DNA from 2 places in the Streptomyces sp. NPDC047971 genome. Region 1 is predicted to be linked to the other one. Evidence: riboswitches for the same ligand, from Rfam matches in the RefSeq annotation. Region 1 holds a riboswitch; the other holds the start of a gene.
What was found. Region 1 has a riboswitch for S-adenosylmethionine ahead of AB0D99_RS20410 (aminotransferase class V-fold PLP-dependent enzyme). Riboswitches for the same ligand answer to the same signal wherever they lie in the genome.
Positions count from the first base shown of each region.

Region 2: it holds a riboswitch for S-adenosylmethionine, as region 1 does, so the genes downstream of both, thrC (threonine synthase) here and AB0D99_RS20410 (aminotransferase class V-fold PLP-dependent enzyme) in region 1, are expected to answer to the same signal.

Region 1 covers NZ_JBEZNW010000020.1:111,573-126,312, reverse strand. The annotation lists gene ctaD (cytochrome c oxidase subunit I) at 1-1,193, shown strand, start outside; gene AB0D99_RS20450 (cytochrome c oxidase subunit 4) at 1,190-1,588, shown strand; gene AB0D99_RS20445 (Ig-like domain-containing protein) at 1,702-2,955, shown strand; gene AB0D99_RS20440 (hypothetical protein) at 2,983-3,384, opposite strand; gene AB0D99_RS20435 (heme-copper oxidase subunit III) at 3,562-4,182, shown strand; gene AB0D99_RS20430 (c-type cytochrome) at 4,250-5,059, shown strand; gene AB0D99_RS20425 (Rieske 2Fe-2S domain-containing protein) at 5,056-6,108, shown strand; gene AB0D99_RS20420 (cytochrome bc complex cytochrome b subunit) at 6,105-7,730, shown strand; gene trpD (anthranilate phosphoribosyltransferase) at 7,858-8,922, shown strand; SAM riboswitch class IV at 9,000-9,116, shown strand; gene AB0D99_RS20410 (aminotransferase class V-fold PLP-dependent enzyme) at 9,301-10,701, shown strand; gene AB0D99_RS20405 (Lrp/AsnC ligand binding domain-containing protein) at 10,750-11,031, opposite strand; partial or broken gene AB0D99_RS20400 (rhomboid family intramembrane serine protease) at 11,028-11,828, opposite strand; gene AB0D99_RS20395 (hypothetical protein) at 11,979-12,221, shown strand; gene AB0D99_RS20390 (NYN domain-containing protein) at 12,256-13,620, shown strand; gene AB0D99_RS20385 (NlpC/P60 family protein) at 13,877-14,740, shown strand, end outside.
Region 2 covers NZ_JBEZNW010000047.1:4,509-19,248, forward strand. The annotation lists gene cdgB (diguanylate cyclase CdgB) at 1-445, shown strand, start outside; gene AB0D99_RS30905 (CBM35 domain-containing protein) at 599-1,558, shown strand; gene AB0D99_RS30910 (1-phosphofructokinase family hexose kinase) at 1,624-2,550, opposite strand; gene nagA (N-acetylglucosamine-6-phosphate deacetylase) at 2,694-3,839, opposite strand; gene AB0D99_RS30920 (ROK family protein) at 3,839-4,777, opposite strand; gene AB0D99_RS30925 (extracellular solute-binding protein) at 5,018-6,247, shown strand; gene AB0D99_RS30930 (DUF3263 domain-containing protein) at 6,258-6,512, shown strand; gene otsB (trehalose-phosphatase) at 6,536-7,411, shown strand; gene AB0D99_RS30940 (trehalose-6-phosphate synthase) at 7,428-8,867, opposite strand; gene AB0D99_RS30945 (hypothetical protein) at 8,968-10,407, opposite strand; gene AB0D99_RS30950 (glucosyl-3-phosphoglycerate synthase) at 10,446-11,420, opposite strand; SAM riboswitch class I at 11,542-11,699, shown strand; gene thrC (threonine synthase) at 11,693-13,006, shown strand; gene AB0D99_RS30960 (MoaD/ThiS family protein) at 13,121-13,399, shown strand; gene AB0D99_RS30965 (cold-shock protein) at 13,847-14,050, shown strand; gene groL (chaperonin GroEL) at 14,419-14,740, shown strand, end outside.

The sequences.
Region 1 (14,740 bases):
CCGGCTTCGGCACGATCCTCGGCTCGGTCAACTTCATCACCACGATCATCTGCATGCGCGCTCCCGGCATGACGATGTTCCGTATGCCGATCTTCACCTGGAACGTGCTGCTGACCGGTGTGCTGGTCCTGCTCGCCTTCCCGGTCCTCGCCGCCGCGCTCTTCGCGCTGGAGGCCGACCGCAAGTTCGGCTCGCACATCTTCGACGCGTCCAACGGTGGCGCGCTGCTGTGGCAACACCTCTTCTGGTTCTTCGGTCACCCAGAGGTGTACATCATCGCGCTGCCGTTCTTCGGCATCGTCTCCGAGGTCATCCCGGTCTTCAGCCGCAAGCCGATGTTCGGCTACATCGGTCTGATCGCCGCGACGATCGCGATCGCCGGTCTCTCCGTGACCGTGTGGGCCCACCACATGTACGTCACCGGTGGCGTCCTCCTACCGTTCTTCTCCTTCATGACGTTCCTCATCGCCGTACCGACGGGCGTGAAGTTCTTCAACTGGATCGGAACGATGTGGAAGGGCTCGTTGTCCTTCGAGACTCCGATGCTCTGGACGATCGGCTTCCTGGTCACCTTCACCTTCGGTGGTCTGACGGGTGTCATCCTGGCCTCGCCGCCGATGGACTTCCACGTCTCCGACTCGTACTTCGTCGTCGCGCACTTCCACTACGTCGTCTTCGGCACCGTGGTCTTCGCGATGTTCGCCGGCTTCCACTTCTGGTGGCCGAAGTTCACCGGCAAGATGCTGGACGAGCGGCTCGGCAAGATCACGTTCTGGACGCTGTTCATCGGCTTCCACGGCACGTTCCTGGTGCAGCACTGGCTGGGTGCCGAGGGCATGCCGCGTCGTTACGCGGACTACCTCGACGCCGACGGCTTCACCGCGCTGAACACGATCTCGACGATCTCCTCCTTCCTGCTCGGGCTGTCGATCCTCCCGTTCCTCTACAACGTGTGGAAGACCGCCAAGTACGGCAAGAAGATCGAGGTCGACGACCCGTGGGGCTACGGCCGTTCGCTGGAGTGGGCGACCTCCTGCCCGCCGCCGCGGCACAACTTCCTCACCCTGCCGCGGATCCGTTCCGAATCCCCGGCGTTCGACCTGCACCACCCTGAGATCGCGGCTGTCGACCAGCTCGAGAACAAGCCGCACGAGGCCGTGGCCCTCACGGGTGGCAAGGAGGCCGGCAAGTGAAGATCCAGGGCAAGATGTTCATCTGGCTGAGCGTCTTCATCCTCGCCATGGCGATCGTCTATGGCGTGTGGTCGAAGGAGCCGGTCGGCACCACGGCGCTCTTCCTGGCCTTCGGCCTCTCCATCATGATCGGCTACTACCTGGCCTTCACGGCCCGGCGGGTCGACGCGATGGCACAGGACGACAAGGAGGCCGACGTCGCGGACGAGGCCGGCGAGGTGGGCTTCTTCGCCCCCCACAGCTGGCAGCCGCTCTCGCTGGCGTTCGGTGGCGCGCTCGCCTTCCTCGCCGTCGCGATGGGCTGGTGGATCCTGTACTTCTCGGCTCCGCTGATCCTGGTCGGCCTGTTCGGCTGGGTGTTCGAGTTCTACCGCGGTGAGAACCAGAACCAGTAGCACCACCCCGTAACACCCCGAGGGGCCCGGCCACTTCGTCACGCGAAGTGGCCGGGCCCCTCGTTTGCAGCACTCGACGCGCTGGGCGCGAGGATTGTTCTTACGGTGATGTCATGAACGACACGCCGCGCATTCGGACTGTTCTGAGCTGCACTCTTCTGGCCCTCTTGGTCACCGCCAGCGCCGGTGCCTGCGCGGGCACCGACGGCCACCCCCTCTCGGCGAAGCCCTACGACGCCGCGGAGCAGGTCTCCTTCAACGCCCCCACGGACGGCGGGAAGGCCGACCCGGACAAGGCGCTGGAGATCACGGCCAAGGGCGACGACGGCCGCATCACCGACGTGACGGCCATCGACGAGACCGGCCACCATCTGGCGGGCGAGCTGACCGCGGACGGCCAGAGCTGGCGCTCCACGGGCTCACTGACGGCCGGCGGCCGTTACACCGTCAAGGTGTCCACGGAGGACGAGGACGGCGCCCCTGGCACGCGTACGTTCACGTTCGAGACGGCCCCGGCCAAGCGGGGGCTGACCGCGGAGTTCGGCCCGGAGGCGGGCACCTACGGCGTCGGACAGCCCATCACCGCCACCCTCAGCCTCCCCGTCAAGGACAAGGCGGCGCGGGCGGTCGTCGAACGCGGCCTCAAGGTCCGTTCCACCCCCGCCGTCGTGGGCTCCTGGTACTGGGTCGACGACAAGAAGCTGCACTTCCGCCCGAAGGAGTACTGGCCGGCGGGCGCGTCGGTCTCGGTCACCGGCAACCTCGCCGGCGTCAAGATCGGCGACAAGCTCTACGGCGGGGAGTCCAAGCCCCTGAAGCTGACGATCGGCGACCGGATCGAGGCCATCGCGGACGCGGGCTCGTACTCCATGACCGTGCGGCGCAACGGAGAAGTGATCAAGACCATGCCGGTGACCACCGGCAAACCGGGCTTCTCCACCCGTAACGGCATCAAAGTCATCCTCGGCAAGGAGTACTTCGTCCGGATGCGGGGCACCAGCGTCGGCATCGCGGAAGGCAGCTCCGAGTCGTACGACCTGCCCGTCTACTACGCGACACGGGTGACCTGGAGCGGGGAGTACGTCCACGCCGCGCCCTGGTCCGTGGGCTCCCAGGGCTTCGCGAACGTCAGCCACGGCTGCGTCGGCATGTCGACGGGCAACGCGGCTTGGTTCTTCGAGACCGTCCGTCCGGGTGACATCGTGCAGACCGTCAACAGCATCGGCGACACGATGGACACCTTCGGGAACGGCTTCGGCGACTGGAACCTGGCCTGGGACAAGTGGCGTCAGGGCAGCGCCCTGGTGGCCGACACCAAGAGCGCCGCCCACCAGCCCGACCCGACCCGCCTGCAGCCCCTGGTCTGAGGGCTCAGGCCGGCTCCAGGGCCCCGCTCAGGCGTCGATGGAGAGCCGAGAACGCAGCAGGGCCGCCAAGGACGCCGCGAACTCGACCGGTTCCACCGGAAGGGTGACAGCGGCGTCCGCGCGGCTCCAGGTGGCCAGCCAGGCGTCCTGCGGGCGGCCGATGAGGAGCAGCACCGGCGGGCACTGGAAGACCTCGTCCTTGATCTGCCGGCACACGCCCATCCCGCCCGCCGGCACGGCCTCGCCGTCGAGGACGCAGACGTCGATCCCGCCCTCGTCCAGGCGCTTCAGCACGGCCGGGAGTGTCGCGCATTCGAAGAACTCGACCGGCGGAACGTCGGCCGCGGGCCTGCGCCCGGCAGCCAGGCGCACCTGCTCCCGCGTGTTCGCGTCGTCGCTGTAGACCAGGACCGTGGCGCTCGACTGCATCGTTCCTCCGTGAAGGTCATCAACCGATGCGGCGGATGCTACTCCGTCCCACACCCCGTCAACACCGGTTCGACACCGCCGGGGAGGCCCCTTCGATGGGCCGTTCGGGCTGGACACGAGCCCCTGACACTCCGAACGGCACCCCCCGGAGTGAGGGCGGGATAAGCGACCGACATAATGTCGGTCGTGGCGACAGTAACGACAGTAGAAACCGGGCACGCGCACCCGTCGGTCAATCGACCGAACCTCACCAGCGTCGGAACCATCATCTGGTTGAGTTCCGAGCTGATGTTCTTCGCGGCCCTCTTCGCGATGTACTTCACCCTGCGATCGGTGACCGGTCCCGAGTTCTGGACGGAAAAGGCCGACGCCTTGAACTTCCCGTTCTCGGCGACCAACACCACGATCCTGGTGCTCTCCTCCCTCACCTGCCAGCTCGGCGTCTTCGCCGCCGAGCGGGGCGATGTGAAGAAGCTCCGGACGTGGTTCATCATCACGTTCGTGATGGGTGCGATCTTCATCGGCGGCCAGGTCTTCGAGTACACCGAGCTGGTCAAGCACGAGGGTCTCTCGCTCTCGTCGGACCCGTACGGCTCGGTGTTCTACCTGACCACCGGCTTCCACGGCCTGCACGTGACGGGCGGTCTCATCGCCTTCCTGCTGGTCCTGGGCCGGACGTACGCCGCCAAGAGGTTCACTCACGAGCAGGCAACCGCCGCCATCGTCGTGTCCTACTACTGGCACTTCGTCGATGTCGTCTGGATCGGCCTCTTCGCCACGATCTACATGATCAAGTAATCGGGTCCCGGGACCCGAGCACATCCAGCAAGCATCGACGCAGAAGATCCTGACACCGGGGTAATCCGTGAAAAAGCTCTCCGCACGACGACGCCATCCGCTGGCGGCGGTCGTCGTCCTACTCCTCGCGCTGGCGGCCACCGGGGGCCTGTACGCCGCGTTCGCTCCCGCGGGCACGGCGAAGGCCGATGAAACCGCCCAGTCCCTCGCCATCGAGGAGGGCAAGAAGCTCTACTCCGTCGGCTGCGCCAGCTGCCACGGAACCGGCGGTCAGGGCACCACTGACGGCCCCTCCCTGGTCGGCGTCGGCTCGGCCTCCGTGGACTTCCAGGTCGGCACGGGCCGTATGCCGGCCCAGCAGCCGGGCGCCCAGGTGCCGAAGAAGAAGGTCATCTACACGCAGGCTGAGATCGATCAGCTCGCGGCGTACATCGCCTCCCTCGGCGCCGGCCCGATCACGCCGAAGGCGAGCCAGTACAGCCCCGACGGTGCCGACATCGCCCGTGGTGGCGACCTGTTCCGTTCCAACTGTGCCCAGTGCCACAACTTCACCGGTGAGGGCGGCGCGCTGACGCACGGCAAGTACGCCCCGAACCTCGAAGGCGTGAGCCCGAAGCACCTGTACGAGGCCATGCAGACCGGCCCGCAGAACATGCCCTCCTTCCCGGACACGACCATGCCGGAGAAGGAGAAGAAGGACATCATCGCGTACGTCCAGGCCGTCAACGGCGAAAAGGCCGACAGCCCCGGCGGGCTCTCGCTCGGCGGTCTCGGCCCGGTCAGTGAGGGTCTGTTCGCTTGGGTGTTCGGTCTGGGTGCGCTGATCGCAGTTGCCGTCTGGGTCGCGGCCCACACCGCTAAGGCCAAGAAGTCATGAGTAGCCAAGAGATTCCAGAAGAGAACCTGCCCGCTGAGCAGGACACCGCGCACGGCGCGGTGAAGGTCCTCGACGACCCGTTCGCGGACCCGGGCCTTCCGCCCCACAAGCCGCGCATCCAGGACATCGACGAGCGGGCCGCCCGGCGGTCCGAGCGTGCGGTCGCCTTCATGTTCACGCTGTCGATGCTGGCCACGATCGGCTTCATCGCCTCGTACGTGATCTTCCCGGTCGACAAGATCGTGTACATCTGGCCGTTCGGCCGGGTGTCCGCGCTCAACTTCGCCCTGGGATGGACGCTCGGCCTGGCGCTGTTCTTCATCGGCGCGGGAGCGGTCCACTGGGCCCGCACCCTGATGTCCGACGTCGAGATCGCCGACGAGCGTCACCCGATCGAGGCCTCTCCGGAGACCAAGGCGAAGGTCATGGCGGACTTCGCGGCCGGTGCCGCCGAGTCCGGCATGGGTCGCCGGAAGCTGATCCGGAACACGATGTTCGGCGCGCTGTCGCTCGTGCCGCTCTCCGGCATCGTGCTGCTGCGTGACATGGGTCCGCTGCCCGAGAAGAAGCTCCGGTCCACCCTGTGGGCCAAGGGCAAGCAGCTCATCAACATGAACACGCACGAGCCGCTGCGTCCCGAGGACGTCGCGGTCGGCTCGCTGACCTTCGCCATGCCCGAGGGTCTGTCGGAGCACGACCACGACTTCCAGGTCCAGATCGCCAAGGCCGCCCTGATGATCGTCCGCATTCAGCCGGACGACATCAAGGACAAGCGTGAGCTGGAGTGGTCGCACGAGGGCATCGTCGCCTTCTCGAAGATCTGCACCCACGTGGGCTGCCCGATCTCGCTGTACGAGCAGCAGACGCACCACGTGCTCTGCCCGTGCCACCAGTCCACCTTCGACCTCTCCGACGGCGCCCGCGTCATCTTCGGCCCGGCCGGCCACGCCCTCCCGCAGCTGCGGATCGGCGTGAACGACAAGGGCTTCCTCGAGGCGCTCGGCGACTTCGACGAGCCCGTCGGCCCGTCCTTCTGGGAGCGCGGATGAGCACTGTGACCGACACGAAGAAGAAGGCACCCGCCGGTGAGCGGGTCGCCGACTGGGCCGACGGCCGCCTCGGGATCTACTCCCTGGCCAAGGCCAACATGCGGAAGATCTTCCCGGACCACTGGTCCTTCATGCTCGGTGAGATCTGCCTCTACAGCTTCATCATCATCATCCTCACGGGCGTCTACCTGACGATGTTCTTCCACCCGTCGATGAACGAGGTGGAGTACCACGGCAGCTACGTCCCGCTGCAGGGACAGCTGATGTCCGAGGCGTTCAACTCGACCATGCACATCTCCTTCGATGTGCGCGGTGGTCTGCTCATCCGGCAGATCCACCACTGGGCGGCGCTGATCTTCCTCGCCGGCATGTTCGTGCACATGATGCGCGTGTTCTTCACGGGCGCGTTCCGCAAGCCGCGTGAGATCAACTGGCTGTTCGGCTTCCTGCTGTTCTTCCTGGGCATGTTCACCGGCTTCACCGGTTACTCGCTCCCGGACGACCTGCTCTCCGGCACCGGTGTCCGCTTCATGCAGGGCGCGATCCTGTCCGTGCCGATCATCGGCACGTACCTGTCGATGTTCCTGTTCGGCGGGGAGTTCCCCGGCGGCGACTTCGTCGCCCGGTTCTACTCGGCGCACGTCCTGCTGCTGCCCGGCATCATGCTGGGTCTGGTGGTCGCCCACCTGATCCTGGTCTTCTACCACAAGCACACGCAGTTCGAGGGCCCCGGCCGTACGAACAAGAACGTCGTGGGCATGCCGCTGCTGCCGGTCTACATGGCCAAGGCCGGAGGCTTCTTCTTCCTGGTCTTCGGTGTCATCGCGGTCATCGCGGCGATCGCCTCGATCAACCCGATCTGGGCGCTCGGCCCGTACCGTCCCGACCAGGTGTCCACCGGCGCCCAGCCCGACTGGTACATGGGCTTCGCCGAGGGTCTGATCCGCGTCATGCCGGGCTGGGAGATCAACCTCTGGGGCCACACGCTCGTCCTGGGCGTGTTCATCCCGCTGGTGATCTTCCCGGTGGTCCTCGCGGCCATCGCGGTCTACCCGTTCATCGAGTCCTGGATCACCGGGGACAAGCGCGAGCACCACATCGCGCAGCGCCCGCGCAACGCTCCGACGCGCACCGCCTTCGGTGTCGCCTGGATCACCGCGTACATGATCATGCTCGTCGGTGGTGGAAACGACCTCTGGGCCACCCACTTCCACCTGTCGATCAACTCGATCACCTGGTTCGTCCGGATCTTCTTCTTCGCCGGACCGGTCATCGCGTTCATCGTCACCAAGCGGATCTGCCTCGGCCTCCAGCGCCGGGACAAGGACAAGGTGCTGCACGGTCGCGAGTCCGGCATCATCAAGCGCCTGCCGCACGGTGAGTTCGTCGAGGTGCACCAGCCGCTCAGCCAGGGCGAGCTGTACAGGCTCACGGCGCACGAGCAGAACAAGCCGGCCGAGCTCGGCCCCCTCGTCGACGAGAACGGCGTGGAGCGCAAGATCGGTCGCATGGAGAAGCTCCGGGTCAAGCTCAGCAAGGGCTACTACGGCGAGGACCACCAGATCGCCAAGCCGACCGCCGAGGAGTACAAGGAGATCACCAGCGGCCACGGCCACCACTGATCACCTGATCCACTGACCTGAAGGTCGCCACAGCGGGAGCCCCGTCCATTCGATGGACGGGGCTCTTTGCCGTCCCCCCGGGTCGATAGGGTGGAGCCGTACCCGTCACCACTGACCAGGAGCTGCCATGAGCGCTGCGACCCCCGCTGGAGGACCCACGTCGGCGGGCCGCTCCTGGCCCGCCGTACTGGACGGACTGCTGACCGGCCGCGACCAGAGCGCCGAGGACACCGCCTGGGCCATGGACCGCATCCTGCGCGGTGAGGCCACCGACGCCCAGATCGCCGGTTTCGCGGTCGCGCTGCGCGCCAAGGGCGAGACCGTCGAGGAGATCTCCGGCCTCGTCCGGACGATGTACGAGCACGCCAACGTGATCGAGGTGCCCGGCCCCTCCGTGGACATCGTCGGCACCGGCGGCGACGGGGCCAAGACCGTCAACATCTCCACGATGTCGGCGATCGTCGTGGCCGGCACGGGCGCGAAGGTCGTCAAGCACGGCAACCGTGCCGCGTCCAGCGCCAGCGGCGCGTCCGACGTCCTGGAGAAGCTCGGCGTCAATCTCCAGCTGACGCCGCAGCGGGTCGTCGAGGTCGCGGAGGAGGCCGGGATCACCTTCTGCTTCGCGGTGAAGTTCCACCCGGCGCTGCGCCATGTGGCGGCGGCCCGCAAGGAGCTCGGCATCCGGACCACCTTCAACTTCCTCGGTCCGCTCACCAACCCCGCCCGGGTCAAGGCGCAGGCGACCGGTGTGGCCGACGCCCGGATGGCCCCGATCATGGCCGGCGTGCTCGCCGACCGGGGCTCCTCGGCGCTGGTCTTCCGCGGGGACGACGGCCTGGACGAGCTGACGACCACGGCCACCTCGCGCGTCTGGGTGGTACGGGACGGCGCGGTGCGCGAGGAGTCCTTCGACCCGCGGGACGTCGGCATCGAGCTCGTGCCGGTGGAGGCGCTGCGCGGCGCCGACGCCTCGTACAACGCCGACGTCGCCCGCCGGCTGCTCGCCGGGGAGACCGGTCCGGTACGGGACGCGGTGCTGCTGAACTCGGCGGCCGCGCTCACGGCCCTGGAGCCGGGTGGCGGCACCCTGGTGGAGCAGCTGCGCGAGGGGATCGCGAAGGCGGCCGAGTCGATCGACTCGGGTGCGGCGAGGCAGGCGCTGGAGCGCTGGATCGCCGCCAGCAACAGATAACGGCACGGCGCGGGCCCCGTTCCGGCATCCGGAACGGGGTTGCGCGTCGGCGATCACGTGGCATACGTTCTGTGCCAGGTCATGAGTGACAGCCATCAGGCCCCGGCCGGCTGTCCGGCAACCCTCCGTCCGTGGCGGGGTGCCCCGGGTGAAGACCAGGCCGTAGGCAGCGAGGTCTACGGCAAGCGCGGACCCCTGCACACCCTGGGGTCCTGGTCCTCAAGGGAGCAGTCTCGTGAGCAAGCGAATGCGTTAGGGCCTCCGGCCCCGTTTCCCCTCCGCACGAACACCGTGCGTTGAGCAACACCCGTACGAGGCACCCCACTTCGCGCTGCCCTGCGGGCCCTTCGCTGCCCTTCCCCGCCAGGAGATACCGCCATGTCCGCGTACCCGAACGCCGCCACCACCGCCACCGCCGTCAGCGACTCCGAGGCCGGCGACCCCTGCTGCGCCGCCCCGCTCCCGGTCCTCGGGCGGGACGTCACCGTTCCGCTCGTCACCGGGGGCGAGGTCGCCTACGCCGCGCTCGACTACGCCGCCAGCGCCCCGGCCCTGCAGCGGGTGTGGGACGACGTCGCCGCCTACGCCCCGTACTACGGCAGCGTCCACCGCGGCGCCGGGTACCTCTCGCAGCTCTCCACCGACCTCTTCGAGAACAGCCGCGTCACCGTCGCCGAGTTCCTCGACTGCCGCCCCGGCGACCAGGTCGTCTTCACCCGCTCCACCACCGACTCGCTCAACCTGCTGGCCCAGGTCGTCCCCGCCGGTTGCGAGGTCTTCGTCTTCGAGACCGAGCACCACGCCTCGCTGCTGCCGTGGAGGGACGCCCGGGTCACCTACCTCAACGCCCCGCGCACCCACGCCCAGGCCGTCGAGACCCTGGAGCGCGCACTCGCCGACCGTGACCCGTACGGCCCCGCCCTCGTCTGCGTCACCGGCGCCTCCAACGTCACCGGCGAACTGTGGCCGGTGAAGGAACTCGCCGCCGCCGCGCACGCCCACGGCGCCCGGATCGTCCTCGACGCCGCCCAGCTCGCGCCCCACCACCCCGTCTCCGTAAGGGAGTTGGACGTCGACTGGGTCGCCTTCTCCGGACACAAGCTGTACGCGCCCTTCGGCTCCGGTGTCCTCGCCGGCCGCGCGGACTGGCTGCAGGACGCCGAGCCGTACCTCGCCGGTGGCGGCGCGTCCAAGAAGGTCGCCCGCCGTGCCGACGGCGGTGTCGACGTCGAGTGGCACACCACCGCCGCCCGCCACGAGGCCGGCTCCCCGAACGTCATCGGCGTCTACTCCATCGCCTCCGCCTGCAAGGCGCTCACCGAGGCCGGCTTCGACACCCTCGTCGCCCGCGAGCGGCACCTCATCGACACCGTCCGCGAGGGCCTGGCGGAGGTGCCCGAGGTGAAGGTGCTCTCCCTCTTCGGCGACGACTCCCCGCGCGTCGGTGTCATCTCCTTCGTGGTGGAGGGCTGGAACAGCTCCCACTTCGCCGCCGCGCTCTCCGCCGAGTACGGCATCGGCGTCCGCGACGGCCTCTTCTGCGCCCACCCCCTGGTCCGCACCCTGCTCGGCAGCGACCCGCAGACCCAGGGCGAGTGCGGGGCCCCCGAGGCCGCGCCCGGCGAGAAGTCGCTCAACGCCATCCGGGTGAGCTTCGGCGCCGGGACGCCCGACGAGCACGTGGAGCGTTTCGTCCGGGCCGTGAAGGAGCTCGTCCGGGACGGAGCGCGCTGGAAGTACCGCACCGAGGACGGCCGTTGCGTCCCGGACCGCGGCTGAACAGTCACACGTACGGGTGAAGGGGGCCTCCCGTCGGGGCCCCCTTCGTCAGGACTCCAGACCGATGGCGAAGGCCGCTTCCAGGTCGTGCTGGGAGTACGTACGGAACGCGACGTGCGTGTCCGTGGCCTCGACGCCGGGGATCTTGCTGATCCGGCCGGGGATCACGTCCGCCAGGTCGTCGTGCCGGGGCACGCGGACCATGGCGATCAGGTCGTACGTGCCGGTCACCGAGAAGACCTCGCTGACGCTGTCGAGCGCGGCGATCGACTCCGCGATCTCCGGGATGCGGTCCACACTGGTCTTGATGAGCACGATCGCGGTGATCACGGCTGGCATACTCCCTCGGTCGCCGCGGCTTGGACCTTCACTCTAGCCCGCCCGCCTCCCGTCACCACCCTGCCGACGAGGCGCTACGCGCGCTGCACCCTTCCCCTGTACCGCCCCCAGGCGTAGAGGAAGCCGAAGGCGAAGCCCAGTACATGGGCCAGATAGGCAACCCCCGGCCCGGACCCGGCCGTCCGCGCCGCCAGCCACTGCAGCACGAACCAGAAGACCAGCACCATCCAGGCGGGGAAGCGCAGCGGGAGGAAGAAGAGGAACGGGAACAGACTGGTCACCCGGGAGCGGGGGAACAGGTGGAGGAACGCGCCGAGCACCCCCGAGATCGCCCCCGACGCCCCGACCAGCGTCTGCTCGCTGCTCGCGTAGGCCGCCGCGTAGCCGAGCAGCGCCAGATAGCCGCAGCCGAGGTAGAAGAGGAGGAACGGCACGGCGCCCATGCGCTCCTCGGCCATCGCGCCGAAGACGAAGAGGAAGAGCATGTTGCCCAGCAGGTGGAGCCAGCTGCCGTGGACGAAGAGGGCCGTGAGCGGAGTGAGCAGGGTGCCCCGCTCGCTGCTCATCAGTTCGGCCGGCACGACTCCCCAGCGGTGGAAGTACGCGCTCTGCGCCGCGCGGGCCGCGTCCCCGGTCCCGGTTCCCGGGTCGAGGCCGGACACCGGGCTGATCAGGAAGGTGAGGCAGCAGACCGCGATCAGTCCGTACGTCACCGTCGGTCCGTGCCGGGCGCCCCGCCAGACGTCGCGGGCCGTCTTCCACCAGTCGGTCTGCCGCCGGTCGATCATGGACAGATCATGGCGTAACGGTGCTCAACTGGACAGAGTGCCTCGCCGCGACACGGGGTACCCGCGAGGCCGTAGGGTGACGGGCAGTACCTCCGCAGTTCGACGGCGCACCGCGGCACCCGCACTCGCACGATGAAAGAGGACGGCACGATGACGACGGTTCCCCTGCCGACCGCCGAGACCCGCTGGCGCTGCACGCTCTGCGGCAATCTGACCCGGTTCGACGTGACCCGCTCTTCCAAGGTCGTCGAGTACGTCCATCTGGACCTCGCGGGCGAACCGAAGGTCGAGGAGCGCGAGGTGGTCAGTGAGACCATCGAGTCGGTCCGCTGCCGCTGGTGCAACGCGGTGGACCAGATCGAACTCGTGGACAGGCCCGGCACCGCCTCCTGACGGAGCGGTGCGTATGACGATGGGGTGACGGATCGTGGAGCAGCCCGCGCACGGTGGTGAACCGGCCGGCGCGGCAGGTGACGCTGCCGAGACGCTCGACCGCCCGCTGCCCGACGGTGTACGGCGGAAGGTCGTCGCGCTGGTCTCGGACGCCTTCGGCGGGCTGACCGTCGCGGAGCTTCCTGCACCCCTGCGGCAGTACGCGCGGTTCACCGCGAGCCGGCGGGCCAAGTTCGCGGGCAACGCCATGGCCGCCGCCCTGGAGGGCGACACGCTCTTCCGGCAGCGGATCGGTGAGCGGTTCAAGGAGGCCCAGCCCGAGCTGGCCGGGGCCGTCGAGTCCGGCGCCCCGCCCGCCGCCGCCGACCCCGTCGACGTCGCCGCGGCCGCTTACGTCCTGCGCCCGGCCGGCTGGGTCAAGCTGGTCGCGGCCGCCGGCGAGGAGGCCCAGCGGGCGGACGCCGAGCGGGCCGACGAGGCGGGCCGGCGCGAGCTGGAACGGCTGCGCGAGGAGGTCGCCACCGCCAAGGAGCGCGGCCGCTCCGAGACCGAGCAGCTCCGCACCGATCTGGAGGCCGCCCGCAAGGAAGCCGAATCGCTTCACCGCAAGCTGCGCAGCGCCCAGAGCGATGTGAAGCGCGGTGAGGCGGCCCTGCGGCGCGTCCAGGCGGAGATCGACACCTTCCGGGCGGAGGCGGCCGCCCAGGTCTCGGCCGCCGAGAGCGAGACCCGGCGGCTCAAGGCCCGGCTCGGTGAGGTCGAGGCGGCCCTGGAGGCCAGTCGGCGGGCGGCCCGTGAGGGGCGATCCGTGGAGGACATGCGGCTGCGCCTGCTGCTCGACACGGTGCTCGACGCCGCGCAGGGGCTGCGCCGCGAACTGGCCCTGCCGCCCGTCTCGATCCATCCCGCCGACACCGTCGACGCGGTGGAGCCCGGCCGGATGTCGCCGAAGGACATCGCCGCCCGGGCGCTCTCCGAGACCGACCCGGCGCTCCTGGACCAGCTGCTCGCCCTGCCGCAGGCGCACCTGGTCGTGGACGGCTACAACGTCACCAAGACCGGCTACCCGACGATGCCGTTGGAGAAGCAGCGGCTGCGGCTGCTCGGCGGGCTCTCCGCGCTCGCCGCCCGCTCGGGCGCCGAGATCACCTGTGTCTTCGACGGCGCGGAGCTCGCGGCTCCCGTGCTGCTCGCTCCGCCGCGCGGGGTCCGGGTGCTGTTCTCCAAGCCGGGTGTCACCGCCGACGAGTTGATCCGCCAGCTGGTGCGCGCCGAACCCCCGGGCCGGCCGGTCGTCGTGGTCTCCACCGACCGCGAGGTCGCCGACGGTGTGGCCAAGGCCGGTGCGCGGCCGGTCACGTCCGCATTGCTGCTGAAGCGGCTTTCACGCACCTCGTGACACCTCATAACTCCTGGGCGTAATGCCCGAATTCTGGAGGGCTCAGGGTCAAGTGGCCGCTACTGCCTGTGTGGTCTGTGAAAATAAAGTGCCGCGCGGGCGAGATTTTGCTCATGAGGATTTGAACTGATCACAACTTGGTCACTAGGGTCATGCCTCGAACCTTCGCGCGGTTGATCATCCATCCGGGATGACAGCGGAGGAACCGCCTGCCGCAGCCTGGTTGGGCGGCTCGAGGAAGAAGGAGATCGCCTTCGTGGCGTCCCACCGTCGTCCCAAGCAGCCGAGCCGCACCCGTGTGACCGTGCTCACCGCGACCGCCGCAGCCGCCGTCGCGCTCTCCGCCCAGACCGGCGCCCAGGCGGCTCCGAAGCCGAAGATCGACGACGTGAAGTCGAAGGTCGACAAGCTGCACCACGAGGCCGAGGAGGCCACGGAGCAGTACAACCTGGCCGAGGAGCGCCGGGGCAAGCTGCAGAAGGAGATCTCGGCCGTCCAGGACAAGGTCGCCCGCGGTCAGCAGGAGCTCAACACCCTGCGGGACAGCATCGGTTCGGTCGCCAGCGCGCAGTACCGCTCCGGCGGCATCGACCCGGCCCTCCAGCTCTTCCTCTCCTCCGACCCGGACACCTACCTCGACAAGGCGTCCGCGATCGACCAGCTCGGCGCCAAGCAGGCCGACGTGCTCCAGTCGATCCAGGCCAAGCAGCGCACCCTCGCCCAGCAGCGCGCCGAGGCGACGACGAAGCTCGCCGACCTCGAAGATGTCCGCAAGACGCTCGGCGAGAAGAAGAAGGCATTCCAGGGCAAGCTCGCCGAGGCGCAGAAGCTCCTCAACACCCTGACCGCCGCCGAGCGCGCCAAGATCCAGGAAGAGGAGCAGCGCGCCAGCCGCGCCGCGGGCGACCGCGTCGACCTCGGCAACGAGGTCCCGGCCTCGCAGCGCGGTGCCGCCGCGCTCAGCGCCGCCGCCACCCAGATCGGCAAGCCGTACGTCTCCGGCGCCGAGGGCCCCAACTCGTACGACTGCTCCGGTCTGACGCAGTGGGCCTACCGCCAGGCCGGCGTGCAGCTCACCCGCACCACCTACACCCAGCAGAACGACGGCGTGAAGATCGGC
Region 2 (14,740 bases), on a different contig from region 1:
CCACGTCCACAGCGTCGCGCCCGCCGGCGGCGAGGTCGACGACGGGACGAAGGGGCTCGCCGTCCTCTTCTGCGACCTCGACGGCTTCAAGTCGATCAACGACCGCTTCGGGCACCACACCGGCGACGCGGTCCTCATCGAGGTCGCCCGCCGCCTCACCACCGGCGTACGGGACGGGGACACCGTCGCCCGGCTCGGGGGTGACGAATTCGTCGTCCTCGCCGACGGGCTCGGCTCGGCGGACGCCGCCGACCTCGCGGTACGGCTGCGCAACGCCATCATTCCGCCGATCCGGGTCGACGGACGGGCGGTCAGGGTCGGGGCGAGCTTCGGCATCGGCTGGGCCGAGTGCGGCATGACCGTCGAAGAGGTCCTGAACTCCGCCGACCAGCGGATGTACATAGAGAAGCGCTCCCGCTCGAAGATCCACCGCCGCGCCGGATAGCCCGGATCTCCCCGGCGTCGGCCCCTGCCGCGCCCCCTCCGTTACCCGCGGGTCACCTGCCGTGCGGTCAAGGGACGGATCGGCGGGTGGTCCATTCGGGGTAGGCTCGGCCGGTCGGCGACGGCTGGCGAGCATGGATAGGAGTGACCAGGGATGGCTGCCGGTAACGACGGCGCGAACACGCCCGAGGACGACGATCCGTTCGGCTACCTGTACGCGGACGGCCAGGCGGCAGGTGCCCAGCCGCCCGGGGCCGGTGGCTACGGCTACCCCGGTCCGGCCGCGCAGCCGGGTGTCCCCAGAACCTCGTACAACCAGGTCAGGACGGTCGGCGAGCGCCAGTACGGCGGCGGCCAGCCGCACGTGCCGCAGCAGCAGAACTACGGCGGCCAGCAGTACGGCCAGGCGAACCCGCAGTACGCCGCGCCCGAGACGTACCCCGGTGGCGAGCGGACCCGGCAGGCGCCCCTCCCGCCCCAGCGCGGCGGCCGCGGGCCCAACACCAAGGGTCTGCTGATCGGCGCGATCGCGGTCGTCGCGGTCGTGGTGATCGGAATCACCGCCGCCGTCATCAGCAACAACGGTGACGAGAACACCGACGGCGGCAAGGCCGGCGGCAAGCCGACCGGCGGCTCGACGCAGGTCCAGGAGACCCCCTCCACCAAGCCCAGCGCCGACGACACCCCGGCCGCGCTGCCGCAGCAGGACGCGGCGACGCTCAAGCTCGGCGGCACCGCGGCCCTCGACAAGCAGATCAAGGGCGCCGAGGGCACGGACGGGCTGTACGTGGCCGGGTTCAACTCGGTCGGATCCTCCGTGACCTGGCAGACCGAGGTGCCCGAGGCCGGCACGTACCGCATGTATGTCCGGTACGCGATCCCCGCCAAGGACGCCAACGCCACCGTGACCGTCAACGGCAAGGCCAACACGAACCCGATGAATCTCAAGAACTTCATCGGCTCCTCGGACCCGAACCCGGAGAAGAACTGGCAGACCACCTGGTCCCAGGTCTCGCTGGAGAAGGGTCAGAACACGATCATGCTGTCGTGCGCGGCGGGCAACCAGTGCGACGTGATCTTCGACTGGGTGAAGATCAGCAAGGGCGAGATCTGAGCCGTACGGCTCGCGAAAGGCCCCGGGGAACCTCGTTCCGCGGGGCCTTCGTCATGCCGTGGGCGTCACGCCGCCTCGGGCTGCTCCGTCACCTTCACCCGGGTGAGCAGCTCCTCGTACGCCGTCCGGTCGAACTCGCCCGCGACCGGGGAGAGCACCGTGGCCGCCGACAGCGCGACCGCGCGGGTCAGCCGGTCCGGCCAGGCGAGCCCGTCGACGAGGCCGGACAGCAGTCCCGCGACGGCCGAGTCGCCGGCGCCGGTCGGGTTTCCGCGCACCGGGGCCGGCGGGGCGGCGAGCCACAGGCCGTCCGGGGTGGCGGCGAGCATTCCCTCGGGGCCGAGCGAGGAGACGACCGTGTGCGCGCCGCGGCGGCGGGCGTCGCGGGTGGCGCGGTGCGGTTCGCGTGAGCCGGTGAGCTGGGCGAGCTCGTCCGCGTTGGGCTTGACGAAGTCGGGACGGGCCGCGATGCCGCGCCGCAGGGGTTCGCCGCTGGTGTCGAGCAGGACCGGGACGTCGGCGCCGCGGGCGATGCGGATCAGCTCCGCGTACGCGCCGACGTGGATGCCGGGCGGCAGGCTGCCGCACAGGGCCACCGCCTCGGCGCCGCCGACCAGTTCGGTGTAGCGGCCGGTGAACGCGGACCACTCGGCGGGGGTGACGGTGGGGCCGGGCTCGTTGAGCTGGGTGGTGTCGCCGGTCGCGGTGTCGACGACGGCGACGGTACGACGGGTGGGCCCGGCGGTCGGGACGAGCGCGTCGGTCAGCGGCAGGTCGGCGAGGTGCGCGCGCAGGACCTCGCCGGTCGCGCCGCCCGTGAAGCCGGTGACGACCGTGTCGTGCCCGAGGGTGGTGAGCACGCGCGCGACGTTGAGGCCCTTGCCGCCGGGGCGCTCGATCACCTGGGTGACGCGGTGTGAGGCGTGCGGGGTGAGAGCGGGGACGCGGTAGGTGAGGTCCAGTGCCGTGTTGAGGGTGACTGTGAGAATCACCTGCCGTAACCCCCGTACGCCGTCGATGGATCGTGGACCGGCCGGACCTGCTGGAACAGCCGTGGAACGCGCCCCGATCATGCCAAACAGAAGGCGGTTGGCCCAGTCCCCGGACCAACCGCCGTGCGCTACGGTCGGCGAAATCAGGCCACTTGGGGGTCAACCACCCAGGTGCCCTTGCGCATCACGCCCCTGACGTCGAAGTTCTCGTCGAGGACGACGAGGTCGGCGTCCTTGCCCGGCTCCAGTGAGCCGACCGTGTCGTCGATGCCGAGCAGCCGGGCCGGGTTGGCGGAGATGGCCTGCACGATCGACTCGACGGGCAGGCCGTCGACGGTCGCCGCGCGCTTGAACGCGCGGTCCAGGGTGAGGGTCGAGCCCGCGATGGAGCCGCCCTCGACGAGGCGCGCGACGCCGTCCTTCACCTCGACGGCCAGCGGGCCGAGCGCGTACCGCCCGTCGCCGAAGCCGGCCGCGTCCATCGCGTCGGTGATGAACGCGACCCGCCGCGGCCCCGCGTGATGGAACGCCAGCTCCAGCGAGGCCGGGTGCAGATGGGTGCCGTCGTTGATCAGCTCGACCGTGATGCGCTCGTCCTCCAGGAGCGCGGCGATCGGGCCGGGGGTGCGGTGGCCGAGGGCGGGCATCGCGTTGTAGAGGTGGGTGGCGACGGTGGCGCCGGCGTCGATGGCCTCGACGGTCTGCTCGTACGTCGCGTCGGTGTGGCCGATCGCGGCGATCACGCCGTGTTCGGCGAGCAGGCGTACGGAGTCGATGCCGCCGGGGAGTTCGGTGGCGAGCGTGACCATCCGGGCCTGGCCGCGGGCGGCGTCGACGAGCTTGCGGACGTCGGCGGGGTCGGGGTCGCGCAGCAGGGACTCGTCGTGGGCGCCCTTGCGGCACGGGGAGATGAACGGCCCCTCGAAGTGGATGCCGGCGATGTCGCCCTGCTCGGCCAGTTCGGAGAGGAGTCCGGCGCGTCGGCTCAGGAAGTCCATCTCGCCGGTCACGAACGAGGCGACGACCGTGGTGGTGCCGTGCAGCCGGTGGGTGTGGACACCGGTGAGGATGTCGTCGACGGTGCCGGAGGTGAAGGAGGCCCCGCCGCCGCCGTGGTTGTGCATGTCGACGAAGCCGGGGACGACCCAGTGGCCGGTGAGGTCGAGCGCGGGCGCGTCGGCGGGCGCGGCGCCCGCGATGCGACCGCCTTCGACGATCACCCGTCCGTTCTCGACGACGCCGGTGGGCAGGACCACGCGGGCTCCGGCGAGAACTGTGGAAACGGCCATCAGGCGGATACCTCCGAGTCGAGGGAGAGCAGGTCCCAGGCGAGGAGGCCCGCGCCCAGGCATCCGGCGGTGTCCCCGAGGGCCGCAGGGACGACGGCGGGCAGCTTCTGGAACGTCACGCGTTCCTCCACCGCGGCCCTCAGCGGTGTGAACAAGGTTTCCCCGGCCTCGGCGAGACCGCCACCGATGATGAGGGTGCGGGGGTCCAGCAGGGTGAGCGCCGTGACCAGGCCGTCCGCGAGGGCGTCGACGGCGTCCTGCCAGACCCGTACGGCCCGGGCGTCGCCGGACTCGACGGCCTTGGCGCAGTCGGCGGCGTCGGCGTCCGGGTCGCCGGAGGCGGCGGCCCAGGCGAGGGAGACGGCGGAGGCGGAGGCGTACCGCTCCAGGCAGCCGCGCTGGCCGCAGCCGCACTCGGCGCCGCCGGGGCGGACGACGATGTGGCCGATCTCGCCGGCGTAGCCGTGGGCGCCCGCCTCGATGGCTCCGCCGATGCCGATGGCGCCGGCGATCCCGGTGCCCAGGGGCACGAAGAGGAAGCGGTCGGCGCCGTTGCCCGCGCCGATGCGGCCTTCGGCGAGGCCGCCGGTGCGGACGTCGTGGCCGAGGGCGACGGGGATGCCGTCGAGGCGCTCGCTGAGCAGGGCGCGCATCGGGACGTCGCGCCAGCCGAGGTTGGCGGCGTAGACGGCGATGCCGTTCTCGGCGTCGACGATGCCGGGGACGGCGACGCCGGCGGCCGCGGCGGGCTCGCCGTACCGCTCCAGGCCGTAGGCGCGCAGCTCGGCGGCGAAGCCGAGGATCGTCTCGACGACGGCCTCGGGGCCGCGTTCGCGTCCGGTGGCGCGCCGTGCCTCGTGGAGCAGGGTGCCGTCCGTGCCGACGAGGGCGGCCTTCATGCCGGTGCCGCCCACATCGAGGGCGATGACGTGTCTCACGGGAACAGTCTCGCGCGTGAACGCCCGAAAGGTCTAGTCCACTGGCCGATATTGTTGCGCGGGCATACAAATTACCGGCGGGCCGTGCCGCGCCCCGGGGTGCGATGCGGAAGCGATACCCGAGTGGTGTAGACCTTATGCTTTCCCTCCTGTGAAAATCACAGCTCGACGACGAGCCAACGAGGGTGGGGCAGCGCTGTGCAGCGGCGAATCCTGGGACTGACCGCGACCATCGCCGCGATGGGCCTGACCGCCGCGCTCTCCGGCTGCGGCCTCACCGGCGCCGACTCGGGCGACGTGACCCTCACCCTGGTCGCCGCCGACTACGACCTCACCGGCGGCGACACCACCAAGAAGTACTGGGACGAGCTCACCGCCGCCTACGAGGCCGAGCACCCCGGCGTGACGATCGACGTCCGGATCGAGTCCTGGAACGACGTCGACCGCAAGGTCGCCGAGATGGTCAAGGCCGGCGACGCCCCCGACATCGCGCAGATCGGTGCCTACGCCGACTACGCCGCCGCCGGCGAGCTCTACTCCGCCGACGAACTGCTCTCCATCCCCGTCCAGGCCAACTTCCTCGCCCCGCTCGTCTCCGCCGGCGAGATGAGGCGCACCCAGTACGGCCTGCCGTTCGCCGCCTCCACCCGGCTCCTCTTCTTCAACCAGGAGCTCTTCGACGAGGCGGGCATCACCAAGCCCCCGACGACCTGGGACGAGCTGGCCGCCGCCGCCGAGAAGCTGAAGGACGACGACGTCCCCTACCCCTTCGCGCTGCCGCTCGGCCCGGAGGAGGCGCAGGCCGAGACGATGATGTGGCTGCTCAGCGGCGGCGACGGCTACACCGACAGCAGCGACCGCTACCGCATCGACTCCGACCTGAACGTCCGGACCTTCGACTGGCTGAAGAAGAACCTGGTCGAGAAGGAGCTCACCGGCCCCATAGCCCCCGGCAAGCTCAACCGGAAGGACGCCTTCGCGGCCTTCTCGCGTGGTGAGGTCGGGATGCTCAACGGCCACCCCTCGCTCATGCAGGAGGCCGAGAAGAAGGGCGTCAAGGTCGGCAAGGTCGCACTGCCCGGCGCCAACGGCAAGGCCAAGGCGTCCATGGGCGTCGCCGACTGGATCATGGGCTTCAAGCAGAAAGGCCACGGCAAGGAGATCGGCGCGTTCCTCGACTTCGTCTTCAGCGACGAGAACGTGCTGAAGTTCGCCGGTGGCAACGACCTCCTGCCGCCGACGGTCAGCGCGTACTCCCGCATGCAGAGCGAGGAGGAGCACAAGAACCTCCGCGAGTTCCTCAAGGAGCTGCCGAACTCACAGCTCCCGCCGGTCGGCAAGACGTCCTGGGCGAAGGTCAGCGAGAACGTCAAGCAGAACATCGGCAAGGCCGTCGCGCCCGGGCAGCGGCCCGCCGACGTCCTGTCGAAGCTCGCCCGCGAGGCGACGGAGGCGGAGAACGCGGAATAAGTTGGCTCGTATGACCAACGAAGAGGAACGGGGACAGCGCGGCGCCCTGGGGGACCGGGAACGCGCCGTCCTCGCCGTGGAGCGCCGTTCCTGGCCCGGCCCCGGCGCCAAGGAACGAGCCGTCCGTGAACAGCTCGGCCTCTCCGCGACCCGCTACTACCAGCTCCTCAACGCGCTCCTGGACGACCCGCGCGCACTCGAACACGACCCGGTGACCGTCAACCGGCTGCGCCGGGTCCGTGCCGAGAAGGAGCAGCGCCGCTGAGCCCGCGTCGGTAGGGTCGTCGTATGGTCAGCAGCCTTCCGCACCCGACCACACCCGCAGGCCGCGACGGCCTCGCCGCGCTCCTCGCGCGGCCGGACAAGGCCGTCGTCGCCCTCGACTTCGACGGGACGCTCGCCGAGATCGTCCCCGACCCCGAACAGGCCCGCGCCCACGCGGGCGCCGTCGCCGCGCTCTCCGCGCTCGCCCCTCAGGTCGCCTCGGTCGCGGTGGTGACCGGACGCCCCGCGGGTGTCGCCGTCCGCTACGGCGGCTTCGCCGGCGTCCCCGGCCTGGAACACCTCGTCGTCCTCGGCCACTACGGCGCCGAACGCTGGGACGCGATCACCGGCACCGTCCATGCCTCGGCCGTCCACCCGGGCGTCGCCTCCGTCCGCGCCGAACTCCCCGGCTTCCTCGACAGCGTCGGCGCCTGGCCCGGCACCTGGATCGAGGAGAAGGGCCGCGCGGTCGCTGTCCACACCCGCCGCTCCACCGATCCCCAGGCCGCCTTCGAGGCCCTCAAGGCGCCCCTCGCCGACCTCGCCACCCGGCACGGCCTCGTCCTGGAGCCCGGCCGCATGGTCCTCGAACTGCGCCCGCCGGGCATGGACAAGGGCGTGGCCCTGGCGGAGTACGTACGCGAGGTGGGCGCCGGATCCGTCCTCTACGCGGGCGACGACCTGGGCGACCTGCCGGCCTTCGCCGCGGTGGAGAAGCTCCGCTCCAACGGCACCCCGGGCCTGCTGGTCTGCAGCGGCTCCGCCGAGGTCCCCGAACTCAGCGACCGGGCCGATCTGTCGGTCCCGGGTCCGGGCGCGGTGGTGGGGTTCCTCTCGGCCCTGGCCGAGCGGATCCGGCCGGAATCCGGCGAACGTCCCGGCGACGGCGACGGCGACTGACGGCCGGACCCGGCCGTCAGTTCTCCCGCAGCGCCTCCAGCTGCTTCAGGAACCACTGCTGTGGCGGCAGCGCCGTCGCCGCCACGGCCAGACGCTTGGTCCGGTCGGCGCGTTCGCTCGGGGACATCGTCAGGGCGCGGTGCAGCGCCCGGGCCGTCTCCGAGACGTCGTACGGGCTGACCGTCAGCGCGTCCTCGCGCAGTTCGTCGTACGCCCCGGCGCCCGTCGAGAGGACCAGGACACAGCCCGTCTCCGACACCACCGGGATCTCCTTCGCCACCAGGTTCATCCCGTCCCTGACCGGGTTGATCAGCGCCACGTCCGCCATCCGGTAGGCGGCGAGGGAGCGCGGGAAGTCGTCCTTCACCGACAGCAGCACCGGCTGCCAGGCGTCCGTGCCGAACTCCGCGTTGATCTCCCCCGCCAGGTCCGCCACCGCCGCCGTGTACGCGCGGTAGACCTCCAGGTCCTGGCGGGACGGGTACGCCGAGGCCAGGTGGACGACCCGGTCGTGCCACTCGGGCCGCTCACGCAGCAGCTCCCGGTACGCCAGCAGCCCGCGGACCACGTTCTTCGACAGCTCCGTGCGGTCCACCCGCACGATCGTCCTGCGGTCACCGACCTCGGCCCGCAGCGCGGCGAGCCGGTCCTCGACCTCCGGCCGGTGGGCGAGGGCGCGCAGCTCGTCGCCGTCCACCCCCAGGGGGTAGACGTGGACCCGGGTGCGCCGTGCCGATCCGCCCGCCCTGTGATGGTGCACCCCGCGCCACGGGTCGTCCGCGCGCAGGGCCCCCTCGGCCACCCCGCCCGCGCCGTCGACGCGCGCACCCGTGATGAACGACGACGCCCATTCCCAGGTGTGGAAGCCCAGCTCGTCCGCGCCGAGCATCCCCCAGAGCAGCTCCTCGCGGATGTCCTCCGGGAGCAGCCGCGCGTACTCCGGCGACGCCCACGGGGTGTGGGTGAAGTGACCGATCCGCAGATCCGGCCGCAGCTCCCGCAGCTGCCCCGGAACCAGCGCCAGGTGGTAGTCCTGCACCAGGACCGCCGCGCCCTCGGCCGCCCGCGCCGCCAGCTCCTCGGCGAACGCGCGGTTGTAGGCACGGTACGACTGCCACCGGCGGCGGAACTCCGCGTCGAAGACCGGCTCGCGCGGGATGTCCCACAGGTGGTGGTGCAGGAACCACAGCACCGAGTTCGCGATGCCGTTGTACGCGTCGTGGTGGACCTCAGGCTCGATGGCCAGCATCCGTACGCCCGGCTCGGAGACGCCCCTGCGGACCGCCTCCCGGTCCCCGTCGGACAGCGCCGCGCACACCCACACGCTGTCCTCGGAGGACACGGCGCTCAGCCCGGAGACGAGACCGCCCCCGCCGCGGCGGGCACTGAGGGTGCCGTCCTCGGCGAGGGCGTACGAGACCGGACCCCGATTGGACGCCACAAGCACAGAAGCCATGTGCCGAACCTAGCCCGTCGCGTAAACGCTCAAACGTACGTATACAAGTGTGGCGAATCCACGCCGCGCGGGCGCGTCGGAGCCGTGCCGGCGGGCGTCGTCAGGGCTGGTGCCGGCTGCGCATCGCCGCCTTCGCCACCGCGCCCGTCGCCGCCAGGGCGAGCGCGAGACCGCCGAGCAGCCACAGCCGCTCGCCGTTGCCGCCCGTCTCGGCCATCGAGCCGCCGGGTCCGTGCGCCGGGGGGCGGGCCTGGTGGGTGGTGGGGTCGGGGACCGGCGTGGGCGGGGCCGGCGGCCGCGTCGGGGAGGGGGACCCCGAGGGCGCCACGGAGGCCGCCGCGGGCCGTGCCTGCGCCTCCGTCCGGGCGGGCGTGGGGGTCGGCGTCGGGGTCGGCCGCGTGCCGTCCGGGTCCCGCACGGGTACGGAGAAGGCCAGCGCGGAGGGCACGTAGGCGTCGCCCGCGGTCCTGAAGGTCAGATCGGCCGAGTCCGCGCCGTCCGGGACCGCGCCGTCCGGGAGGTCGAAGGACCTCGCGTCGATGCCCAGACTGTCGGCCGCGTCCGGGGAGACGGCGCCGGAGGTCCCGCCGACGAAGAAGCCGTCGGTGCCGCCGGTGGGCACAGTGACCTTCTCGCCGTTCACCAGGAACATGTCGCCCGGTGTGTTCCGGTCGCCGTCGTACGCCGTCACGGCCGCCCGCGCCCGCCCGGCCGTCCGGTGGAAGCCGTCGACGGTCACGGTCGTCGCCGGAGAGGTGGGGCGCTGGAGCACGTGGCCGCCGTAGACGTACACGCGGCGGCGGTCCGGCGCGTGCGTCGGCTCGGGGCCGGGGTACGCGTAGACGACCGTCAGGGACCAGCCCGCGACGCAGCCCGGGCCGTTCGCCGCCCAGACGTTGCCCACCGCGACCGGCGTGGCGCCGCCGGGCACCTCGGCGAAGGCGGCGGTGACGTCCGACTCGCCCGTGTAGTAGTGCGGGCCGGTGATCTCCTCCGGGTCCGTGACCATGGAGTCGATGGAGACCTCCGTCCCGGCCCCCGATCCGACCCGGAGGCGCGGCGCGGTCGTCGCGGGGTCGCCGGGCGAGGGCGTCGCCTCGCCGCCGGAGACGTCGCAGCGTTCGCGCCGCGTCCCGTCCGGTCCCTGGTACGTGCCGTCGTTGCCGCCCCAGAAGAGCCGGGCGTACGAGACCTCGGCGCCCGCGGGGATCTCGACCCGGCCCGTGCTGGAGCCGTAGCCGGCGGCCATGGAGGCGGTGTCGATCCGCGTCATGGCGAAGGCGTCGTTGTCGTCACCACCCCGGCCGTCGGCGGCGGTGGCGCACCGCGCGGCCTGATCGGCGGGGGTGGTGGGGCAGCCCATGACCGTGTTGCCGACGGTCGTGAAGTCGCCGTACAGGGAGGCGTCGTACCGCTTGCCGAAGGGTTCCACCACGTCCGCCGCGGCCGGACCGGCCGCGGCGAGGGACAGCGAACCGAGCGCGCCGGCGGCGAGCACGAGCGCCACCGACCGTGTGGTCATCCGATTGTTGAACCGCATGAAACGGGAATTTAGTTAAAAAACATCATCATTCGGTGTTACGCCACGCGGCGGCGCGCGTACTCCGCGATGTCGATCATCGGCGGCCGCTCCTCCGTGTCCACGGCGTACGTCCGCGGCGTGAAGCCCTTCCCCCGGCCCGAGTCGTCCCGCTCGAACTGCGTCAGCAGCGGCCGCACCAGATGTCCGCGGGACAGCCGCAGCTGCGCGGTCCGGTAGATCGCCGCCGCCATCCGGCCGAGCGCCCGCTCGTCCTGGTGGCGGTGCTTGCGGACCCCGACGTCGACCTGGGCGAGCGCGTCGAGACCGACGGTGTGCAGCGCGTCGACGAGCAGCCCCAACTCCACTCCGTAGCCGACGGGGAAGGGGAGTCGTTCGAGCAGCGAGCGGCGCACCGCGTACTCGCCGCCCAGCGGCTGGACGAAGCCGGCCAGTTGGGGCCAGTGCAGATTGAGCAGCGGCCGTGCCACCAGCTCCGTCACCCGACCCCCCTGACCAGGCGTCTTGCCGGATTCGGCGGCCTCGGTTCCGAGCGGGCGGTCGTACATCGCCTTCACGAAGTCGACGTCGGGCTCGGTGAGGAGCGGACCCACGATGCCGGTGACGAAGTCCGCGGAGAAGTCCCGCAGATCCGCGTCGACGAAGCAGACGATGTCACCGCTGGTCACCATCAGTGACCGCCACAGCACCTCGCCCTTGCCCGGGAGGGCCGGAATCCGCGGCAGGATCTCGTCACGCGCCACCACCCGGGCCCCCGCCGCCGCCGCGACCTCGGCCGTACGGTCCGTGGAGCCGGAGTCGATCACCACGAGCTCGTCGACCAACGGCACCGCCTCGGTCATCAGCTCCCGGCGGATCACGGAGACGATGTCCCCGACCGTAGCCTCCTCGTCGAGGGCCGGCAGCACCACGCTGACCGTCGTCCCCCGCTTGGCGGCCACCAGCCGCTCCCTCGGACGGTCTGCCACGGACCAGGACCGCCGGGCCAGCCAGCGCTCCACTTCATCCAGCAACGTGATCTCCATCTCGCGGTTCGGACGACCATCTCACCCGTCCATGCCTTCGGTTACAGTCTTGAACAACGCGGAAGCCCGATGCATGTCGGGGTGCCACCTGCGTTCTACAACCGAATACCGCTCATCCAGAGGGGCAGAGGGAAACGGCCCGTTGAAGCCCCGGCAACCCTCCAGTCGGTCTCGTCCGCAGTCTTCGTGACAGCGCCCGCGAGGCTCCCGGCTAGGGAAGGTGCCAAATCCGTCTCATGGCGACGTTCGCCATGGGAAAGATGAGGAGAAAGGGCCTCGCCTCCATGGCTGTACAGACTGTTTCCACCACCACTTCGACGGTCGACCTCGGTCCGGCTTCCGGACTCTCCTGTCGTGAATGCGGTGAGAAGTTCCCCCTCGGTCCCATCTTCGCCTGCGAGCTCTGTTTCGGCCCGCTCGAAGTCGCCTACGACCTGCCCCTCGGCGACCCCGAGGCACTGCGCAAGCAGATCGAGGCCGGACCCGCCAACATCTGGCGCTACGCCCCGCTGCTGCCCGTCCCCGCCGACGTCGCCGAGAAGCCGAACCTGAACCCGGGCTGGACCAAGCTCGTCCAGGCCGACAACCTCGCCCGCGAGCTGGGCGTCGAGCCGGGCAAGCTCTACGTCAAGGACGACTCCGGCAACCCGACGCACTCCTTCAAGGACCGCGTCGTCGCCCAGGCCCTCGAAGCCGCCCGCGCCTTCGGCTTCACCACCCTGTCCTGCTCCTCCACCGGCAACCTGGCCGGCGCCGTCGGCGCCGCCGCCGCCCGCGCCGGCTTCCGCTCCTGCGTGTTCATCCCGCACGACCTGGAGCAGGGCAAGGTCGTCATGGCCGCCGTCTACGGCGGTGAACTCGTCGGCATCGAGGGCAACTACGACGACGTCAACCGCTTCTGCTCCGAGCTCATCGGCGACCCGCTGGGCGAGGGCTGGGGCTTCGTCAACGTCAACCTGCGCCCCTACTACGGCGAGGGCTCCAAGACGCTCGCGTACGAGATCTGCGAGCAGCTCGGCTGGCAGCTGCCCGACCAGCTCGTCATCCCGATCGCCTCCGGCTCCCAGCTCACCAAGATCGACAAGGGTCTGCAGGAGCTCATCAAGCTCGGTCTCGTCGAGGACAAGCCGTACAAGATCTTCGGCGCGCAGGCCGAGGGCTGCTCCCCGGTGTCCACGGCGTTCAAGGCCGGCCACGACGTCGTGCGCCCCCAGAAGCCGGACACCATCGCCAAGTCCCTGGCGATCGGCAACCCGGCCGACGGTCCGTACGTCCTCGACATCGCCCGCCGCACCGGTGGCGCGGTGGAAGACGTGAACGACGAGCAGGTCGTCGAGGCGATCAAGATCCTCGCCCGTACGGAGGGCATCTTCGCCGAGACGGCGGGCGGCGTGACGGTCGGCGTGACGAAGAAGCTGATCGAGGCCGGTCTCATCGACCCCAGCCTGACCACGGTCGTGCTCAACACCGGTGACGGCCTCAAGACCCTGGACGCGGTGGCCGATACCTCGCAGGCGACCGCCACGATCCGCCCGAGCCTGGACGCGTTCCGCGAAGCCGGCCTGGCGGGCTGACGTCCGCGACCGACGGGGTGCCCGGGAGACCCGGCGCCCCGGCGGCCCCCCGAACCCCCGGACTCCGTCCGGGGGGCTCCAGCCCCGCACCGAAGCCCCGAAGGTGAACCACTCATGAGCGTCAAGGTCCGCATCCCCACCATCCTCCGCACCTACACCGGCGGCCAGGCCGAGGTCGCAGCCGAGGGCGCGACGCTCTCGGAGGTCATCGCCGACCTCGAGAAGAACCACACGGGCATCGCCGCCCGCGTCCTGGACGACCAGGGCAAGCTGCGCCGCTTCGTCAACGTGTACGTCAACGACGACGACGTCCGTTTCGAGCAGGGCCTGGAGACGGCGACCCCGGACGGCGCCGGCGTCTCGATCATCCCCGCCGTCGCCGGCGGCTGCTGAGTCGGAACGGCCTCGCGCGGGGAACTCCTGAATCACCCACGGTCACCTGAGTTACCCACGGTCACCTGAATTGCCCCTTCCGCCGGAGAAGCGGAGGGGGCAATTCTGCATGGTTGAGGGGGGTAGAGTTGGGGAAGCCCCCCTGACTTCCCTTCGCTGCTTGTGCCAGACGCATATGAGAATGCGTCCGCACCCGACAAGAAGCAGCCAAAGTGTTCGACTGTTGTGTACCTTCTGCGCACTTTGACGGGCCCGACTTGCCCCGGAATTCAGTGAATTCTCCTTAATTCTCCTTTCTGGCGTGCCCAGATTTCTCGTCCGATTGACCTGTTGCAGAGGGCAGTTGGACAGATACATTCAGCCGCGGTCGACGCGTTCCGGCGCAGGGTCTGACCCGGGTCCGCGAAGTGCGGTCCCGCGCAAGGGCCAGTAATAGGGGAGTTAGGCATGGCTCAGGGCACCGTCAAGTGGTTCAACGCGGAGAAGGGCTACGGCTTCATCGCGGTCGACGGTGGTGCGGATGTATTCGTCCACTACAGCGCGATCCAGATGGACGGATACCGCACCCTTGAAGAGGGTCAGCGGGTCGAGTTCGAGATCTCGCAGGGCCAGAAGGGTCCGCAGGCGGACATGGTCAAGCTCGCCGTCTGAGCACGGCGCGATCGGCCACCACGTACGCACTCACGCGTTCTCTACGTCGAGGGGTCCGCATCCTGACCAGGATGCGGACCCCTCGCGCGTGTGCGGGAGGGGCGGGGTGCGCCCCTCGCGCGTGTGCGGGAAGGGCGGGGTGCGCGCGCCCGGACCTCTCCCGATCTGTGGGAGTCGCTTGCACTCGCATGGGCCGAGTGCTAATCATTGGCGTTAGCACTCTGAAGGTGAGAGTGCTTACGAGGATCGGGCAGACGAGGTCCGCGGCCAGGTGGGGCAAGGAACCACAGGGCTCGCAGGCCGTCCGTCGCGGGCGTCGGCGCGGTCCTGGAGCGTTATCCACCCCATGTCCGGGAGGACCACTTCACATGGCCAAGATCATCGCGTTCGACGAGGAGGCACGGCGCGGTCTCGAGCGCGGGATGAACCAGCTCGCCGACGCCGTCAAGGTCACCCTTGGCCCCAAGGGCCGGAACGTCGTCCTCGAGAAGAAGTGGGGCGCCCCCACGATCACCAACGATGGTGTGTCCATCGCCAAGGAGATCGAGCTCGAGGACCCGTACGAGAAGATCGGCGCCGAGCTGGTCAAGGAAGTCGCCAAGAAGACGGACGACGTCGCCGGTGACGGTACGACCACCGCGACCGTCCTCGCCCAGGCGCTCGTCCGCGAGGGCCTGCGCAACGTGGCGG